Regions from separate parts of the Paenibacillus sp. Cedars genome, predicted to be linked through region 1. Evidence: riboswitches for the same ligand, from Rfam matches in the RefSeq annotation. Region 1 holds a riboswitch; each other region holds the start of a gene.
The links. A riboswitch is a leader RNA that binds a small molecule or an ion and turns the genes downstream of it on or off. The one in region 1 is predicted to bind cyclic di-AMP.
Positions count from the first base shown of each region.

Region 2: linked by a shared signal. The riboswitch ahead of B9D94_RS26455 (hypothetical protein) and the one ahead of B9D94_RS28355 (resuscitation-promoting factor) in region 1 are both predicted to bind cyclic di-AMP.
Region 3: linked by a shared signal. The riboswitch ahead of B9D94_RS00075 (C40 family peptidase) and the one ahead of B9D94_RS28355 (resuscitation-promoting factor) in region 1 are both predicted to bind cyclic di-AMP.

Region 1 covers NZ_CP020866.1:5,880,142-5,882,410, reverse strand. Annotated here, with positions in the region: gene B9D94_RS28360 (TatD family hydrolase) at 1-335, shown strand, start outside; cyclic di-AMP (ydaO/yuaA leader) riboswitch at 542-756, shown strand; gene B9D94_RS28355 (resuscitation-promoting factor) at 1,029-2,216, shown strand.
Region 2 covers NZ_CP020866.1:5,440,968-5,443,236, forward strand. Annotated here, with positions in the region: gene kdpA (potassium-transporting ATPase subunit KdpA) at 1-549, opposite strand, end outside; gene B9D94_RS31985 (potassium-transporting ATPase subunit F) at 580-657, opposite strand; gene B9D94_RS26455 (hypothetical protein) at 807-1,217, opposite strand; cyclic di-AMP (ydaO/yuaA leader) riboswitch at 1,346-1,514, opposite strand; cyclic di-AMP (ydaO/yuaA leader) riboswitch at 2,066-2,237, shown strand.
Region 3 covers NZ_CP020864.1:12,934-15,202, reverse strand. Annotated here, with positions in the region: gene lgt (prolipoprotein diacylglyceryl transferase) at 1-638, shown strand, start outside; cyclic di-AMP (ydaO/yuaA leader) riboswitch at 892-1,025, shown strand; gene B9D94_RS00075 (C40 family peptidase) at 1,029-1,505, shown strand; gene B9D94_RS00070 (flavin-containing monooxygenase) at 1,770-2,269, shown strand, end outside.

The DNA of each region.
Region 1 (2,269 bases):
AAGCCGCCGAGGTCGGCGGTGTAATGCACTCCTTCTCCGGGAGCTGGGAAACGGCCAAAATGTGTCTGGATATGGGATTCCATATTTCATTTGGAGGACCGATTACCTTCAAGAATGCGAAGCAGCCTAAAGAGGTATTGGCGCAGGTTCCACTCGATCGATTATTGATCGAAACGGACTCGCCTTATCTGACCCCCCACCCCTTCCGCGGGAAGCGAAATGAGACCGCTTATGTAAAATTAGTGGCGGAGACCGCAGCCGAGATTAAGGGCATGTCCTTAGAGGAATTGGCCCAAATTACCACCAAAAATGCACTGGAACGATTTGGCATTTAACGAAATTGAGAGCAAAAGCGATGAAAAAGAGAGCATTTTCGATTAATTAAAGTTTTTTAATCAGAAAAGGCGTTGATATTACAATATTTTAACCATTTACATCAGAAAATGTGGTTGATTGTTGCTTTACAACCTGCATGTAAACAGGATATCATCTTTTCAGTGATAAGAAGCTGCGATGTGCAGATCGCCAGCCGAATATTTCATGAACCGTCTCGCTTAATCTCCGAAATTCTGGAGAACGGGGGAACCGATACTGCCGTGCATACAGGTCTGAATGCACCAAGCCGTATTTGATTTCTTTATCGGGTCTTTGGGGTGAATTTGAAGGATCTCGCCATGAGCGGGTATCCGGATATAGGGCGTCTCTCTTACGTCCGAACCCGACAGCTAACTCCGTAAGCGAAATAAGAGGGGAAATCTCGTGCATACCATTTCCATGATTCTAATCATCAGGAAGCCACGTTAGAGCCTCTAGTACTCTTTCAATGGCTTTCTTTTATTTTTGAATAATGGCGAAGGGATCATCATACTCTTGGTAATCAGGAGGTGGTGGTAGATGGACGGGAAGACGGGAATTGACGCAGGGTGTTAGATAGATAGCAGGGCGCCTTGTGAGAATAATTGCTATAGTCACGTCAAATGCATTCATGCGTTACTGAAGACGGCGGGACTATGAAGGAGGATGGAATAGTGGGCATTTTTCAACCTGAAGAAACCCATGAATCACAATCATCCAGCATGTCTTACGCATTGAGATGGAAGCATGACAATTTGCGTCAATTGATGTTGCTCGGCACGATGGGAGCCGTTACGGTATCACTTCTCGTTTCGTTGATTGTACATGATCAGACAGGCAAGGAAGTTCAGCTTGTGGTCGATGGTCGTGTCACCACAGTAGAAACACGTGGATCATTGCTGCAGGAATTGCTGGATGAGCAAGCGATCACGTTGAGCCCAGAGGATCAGATTTCGATGCCTCTAAACGGTGCGATCCAGGACGGCGACCGGATCATCATTGAACGGGCAGTTCCAGTCAAGGTTACAGTTGGCAGCAAAACCAAAACCATATTTACATCCCAGGATACGGTTGATCATGTACTGAAAGAAGCTGGCATTACGATCCAGGGTGAAGATATAGTACAACCGGCACAGCATACGAAGCTTACCAGCGATATGAGTATCAACGTCGTGCGCGTTACGAAACAAAACGTTAAGGAAACAGAAGACCGGGAATTTCGTGTGATTAAGACAGCCGATCCATCGCTCGAAAAGGGTGACAACCGCGTGATTCAGCGGGGTGAGTCCGGCATCATGGTAAATCACTATGAGAAGGTCTATCACGATGGCAAGCTGGTTTCCAAGACCAAGGTTTCCCAGGAGATTGAGCGCAGAACGAAGGACAAAATTATTGCTGTAGGCACGAAAAAAGTGGAGAAACCCGCTATTGCTCAAGCGGCAGCCACCGATGTGAAAGCAACACCGGCTAAACTCTCCGGCACGAAAAAGGTAACAACCGCCAAAGCGGTGGAGAATAATGTGGCTTCTCGGGCAGGCGTTGATTTTAAATACAAAAAGGTATTGAACAACGTGTCGATGACGGCGTATTCTGCCGAGCAGCAAGGAATCGGCACTCGGACAGCATCCGGAACACGTGTGACGGAAGGTCGGACGATTGCGGTAGATCCTAATATCATCCCCATCGGATGGTGGGTGTATATTGAAGGCATCGGCTTCCGTCGTGCGGAAGATACGGGCGGTGCCATCAAAGGAAACAAAATTGATGTTTATTACGATTCGTTGAAATCCGCCATGAATTTCGGACGTAAAAGCGGCCGTACTGTTTACGTGATCGGTCCGGTTAAACCTGAATTGAACTAAACGAATGAATTCCAATTTACAATGCCATTCTAATGCTATACTATTTAGCTTAT
Region 2 (2,269 bases), 440 kb from region 1:
GAAGGCCGCCGGAATGAATACCCGGATATGAGCCTTCACAAAGTCCTCGAAGAAGTTGCCGACGGTTGTCCCCTTACTGGTCACTGCCCGGATAAAAGCGATGGCCACGCACAGCCCGGTCGCCGCCGATGTAAACATCATCATCGTAATGACAGCCATCTGCGCAAAATAGGATAGCCCCGACTCTCCGCTGTAATGCTGCAGATTCGTATTGGTCATAAAGCTGATGATCGTATTGAATGACAAGGTTGATTCCATATTATCGATTCCGTTCGGGTTGAACGGCAGTACCTTTTGCAGCCGCAGAATCAGGTAGCCTGAAGCTACCAGTATGATATTCGTAATGACAAAGCTGAGAGCATACCCTTTCCAGGTCATCCCCTTGCGGTCTTTCAAGCCAATCAGTGCAAATATCGGCTTCTCTGCCCAGGAGAACCATTTATCGGTTCGGTTATCTTCATTGCGAAATACCTGATATAGATAGGTTCCGAGCGGCTTAACCAGCAGCAGCAGAACCAGAATAACGATGGCAATTTGTATAATGCCCATGACGAGTGCCTTCCTCCTTCAGCGGTTCCCCTAGAATTTTTCAGGGTGAACCAGCGCATAAATCAAATACAGAAAAATAAAGAGCGTACATACCAATAATATGATCACAGCTGATCAGCCTCCGGTTCTGAAACCACGCGTCCACACCAGGACATAAACAGCATGAACAGTCCGTAGGTCCCTCCTAATATGAGCACCATATAAAAATCCTGCATAATCCAATCCTCCACGAACCGTATTTGGCATTAAATCTGCAACTAGCTGACAATGGACGAAATCAGGAAAGATACCTGATGATGGTTCGTATGAAGCACCACATCGGCGCCCAGTCCCTTATATATCAACCGCGGATTGCTGGAGTGGGTAATGACGTAAATCGACTTTGTTGTCCATGTCCGGCAAATCCGCAAATAGCGGCAGCACAGATTCAAGCTGCTTTCGAACAGAAACACCTTGCTGACGGGAAACTCGGGAATGATCCAGGTTGACTCGTCTCTGGTATCAATCAGAATAATGTCTTTGCAGCCCAGTTCCATCATCCTCTCCTGCTCGGCCCGATTGTTGGCTATAGCTGCAAACGAAATGTGTTTGTACATCAACTGGCGGATAAATTCCTCCCCGGCCTTATTCGGGGCGGATACCAAGATGAAATCCTGCGGTTTCTCCATGTGTTTCTCCTCCTAAGTTTCAGAAAGAGAAGGCAACAAAAAGAAGCCTGCGGGAGGAGAAGAACTCTTCCCGCAGGCTTCTTATTCATCCACGGTGAAATACACCGTGGCTAAAGTCCACGACAATCGTTGCCTCTCTCGATACGCTTACGAGGTTAGCTGACGGATTCGGGCGTGAGAGTCGCCCTACCCATAGACCGTTATCTTGTCTATGGGATTCACCCCTGAGAGATCAAGTTCATCTCCCGACTGGTTCCCCCGTTCCTTTTCCATTCAAGGACTCAGCGAAAATTGAAAACGAGTAGCATGTTATTCAATTAGCTATTGACTTATATTCCAAGCCTGGCAGAACTGTACAGCCGTCAGAGTCAAGCCGTGAGAGTCGCTTGACCCTGAGCCTCTGGAAGACCCATGGTGCCTTCGCCGAGGTTCTCATTCATAAAGGAGCACCGCAGCTCTCACACTGCCTTGTATCCTTATGAATCTTATCGACCGGCTGCCGCTGTGCCCTGCTCTTGGAATCATCCGTCAATTCATAGTTCGTATCATACGTCCGGCCGTGCGGGATGTAAATGAGCTCAGAAACACGTGTGGCTGAATGTGGAACAAGATCTAACCAGTATATCTTCATTATCTCTCGAATACTGCTCCATACTATGTATTTCTCTTGTTTTCTCGAATTTATCGCAATCCATCGAGATACTGAGATTTTGCCATGATAATAGATGACAATACCAAATGTACACGTTTTCTTTTACGGATTTCATCGATTTTCGGAATGTATGCGTCAAATACGGTCATTTACTTTTGGCTGCCTCCGGCGTATGATTCATCCATCTATTCGCAACACACGTTATACGCTGAGCTCCCGACAGATCGGGAGACGGGGGAACCAATATCACCGATAGGACTTCTGTTGGTGAATGGGGTGAATCCGCGATGCCTGACCAGGCATTGTGGTAGGGCGCTCTCAAGCCCGAATCCGACAGCTAACCTCGTAGGCGTATTGAGAGAGAACACGATCCAGCCAAGCTAAAGCGGCCGCTTCATCG
Region 3 (2,269 bases), on a different replicon from region 1:
GAATCGCCATTTACGGAGCTTTAATCGGAGCGATTATGGCTATGATTTTTTTCTTTCGTTTGCGTGGCTATAATTTTTGGCGCATTGCAGATCTATGTGCTCCGGGATTGATTATAGGACAATTGATCGGGCGTTGGGGAAATTTTATAAATCAAGAAGCTCACGGAGGGCCAGTATCTGAGGATTTTCTCAGAACAACATTACATCTGCCTAACTTTATTGTCAATCAAATGAATATCGAGGGTGTCTATTATCATCCGACCTTTCTGTATGAGTCCATATGGAATTTTGTTGGTTTGTTGTTGCTCTTATGGTTGAGACGTCAGCCTTTTCTACGTTCAGGGGAATTATTTTTGACTTATTTCACTTGGTATTCCATTGGACGGTTTTTTATCGAAGGACTGCGTACCGACAGTTTAGCTTGGTATGCCTCTAACTGGCTTGCAGCGTTGATGAAATTGCTTTGGTCACCGATGGGGCTTTTGTTTCACGAAGGCGAAATGAGTTATGGTACTGTTCGTGTTTCGCAGCTATTAAGTGTCTTGATTGTCCTTATTGCCATAAGCCTTATTGCAAACCGAAGGTTTAGAAAACATCAGGAACGATATGCAGACCCAATCGCCAGCAATAGACCTTAATTAATTTAATATAAGAGGCAGTCGACCTTGGTTCGACTGCTATTTATATTTCGAACCTCTGCAAAAGTATTACAGTATTGTTTTATTTGCTTCTGCGTTCAAAATGAATTCTTTTTGAATAATGTCCTGATATAAGTCCAATAGGTACGGGATTTGAACAAATCTTAACATTAATTTAAGGAGGGAAAGAATTCTAATGATAAGATTGACAATCGAGAAAAAATGGACTACATTATGTAGGGTTACAAAAAATTCATAAATTGTGCCGAATTTCGTTTTTGAAAACGGGGGAACCATTTTTGGGTGAATTATTCTTGTAGTAAAGGGAGTATAGGGATCCTTCTACCGAACCCTCAGCTAACTCCGTAGGCATCGAAGGGAGAAATAATCTTGAAGAAAATTTTACTGTCGTTGTTAGGGTCTGCCATTATATTATCTTCGGGAGCAGCCAGTGCGTTTGCAGATAATCAACCTAAGTTGACTACTGAAGTAAGTAAAGTCGTTGGAACACCCTATAAATGGGGAGGTACAACTTCAAGTGGTTTCGATTGCTCCGGCTTTATTCTTTACATTTTTGATAAATTCAACTTAGATTTGCCACGTACATCGAGTGCTCAGGCCAAAGTGGGTACTCCAGTCTCAAAAGCTAATCTGAGACCGGGTGACTTAGTTTTTTTTAATACGAGTGGCAGGGGAATTTCTCATGCTGGAATCTATATTGGCAATGGTCAATTTGCACATTCGTCCAGTAGTAAGGGTGTAAGGATAAGTAAACTGTCAGAAACCTATTACAAACAACGTTATGTAACTGCAAGAAGAACCATTAGTCAAAAAAGTTACATGATGATGGTCGGAAGTTACAACTGAAATAATTAAAATGAACAAGCCCTTCATAAATGAAGGGCTTGTTTTATGATTTCAATTCAATGTTACCCTCATAGGTTTGCAATCGTGTTTCCTTCTTAGACATACGTTTGTACTTATAATTAAGTGTACAAAACACCAAATACTTGATGCCTATATAGAAGATCTACATTTCTGCCGATACTCAATATTGAGATATTCATTATTGATGAATAAATGCTCATATGATACTTTAAGTAAAAATATTATAGGAGGTATGATATTTATATGTTAGATACTATTGTCATCGGTGGAGGTCAGGCCGGGCTTGCGGCTGCTTACTATCTCAAACAAAATTCAGTGAATTTCCTCATCCTTGATGGTCACAGGGAGGTTGGTGATTCATGGAGAGACCGCTATGATTCTCTTCATCTGTTTACGCCAAGAATGTATAATAGTTTACCTGGTGCTCCCTTTCAAGGTGATCCTCAAGGTTTACCACATAAAAATGAGGTTGCCGATTATTTGAAAAATTATGCGAAGCGTTTAGAACTTCCTGTTCAAAGCAATACACAAGTTACATCATTAAACATGAACAATGGAATCTTTGAAGTCTCCACAACGAAGGGTACGTTTAGATCAAAAAAAGTTATAGTAGCCACCGGTCCTTTTCAGAAGCCACTAGTTCCTTCCTTTCATGACAAGCTTGGTGATGCAGTTATACAATTACATTCTTCTGAATATCGAAATAAGAACCATCTCAAGGAAGGGGGTGTTCTTGTTGTAGG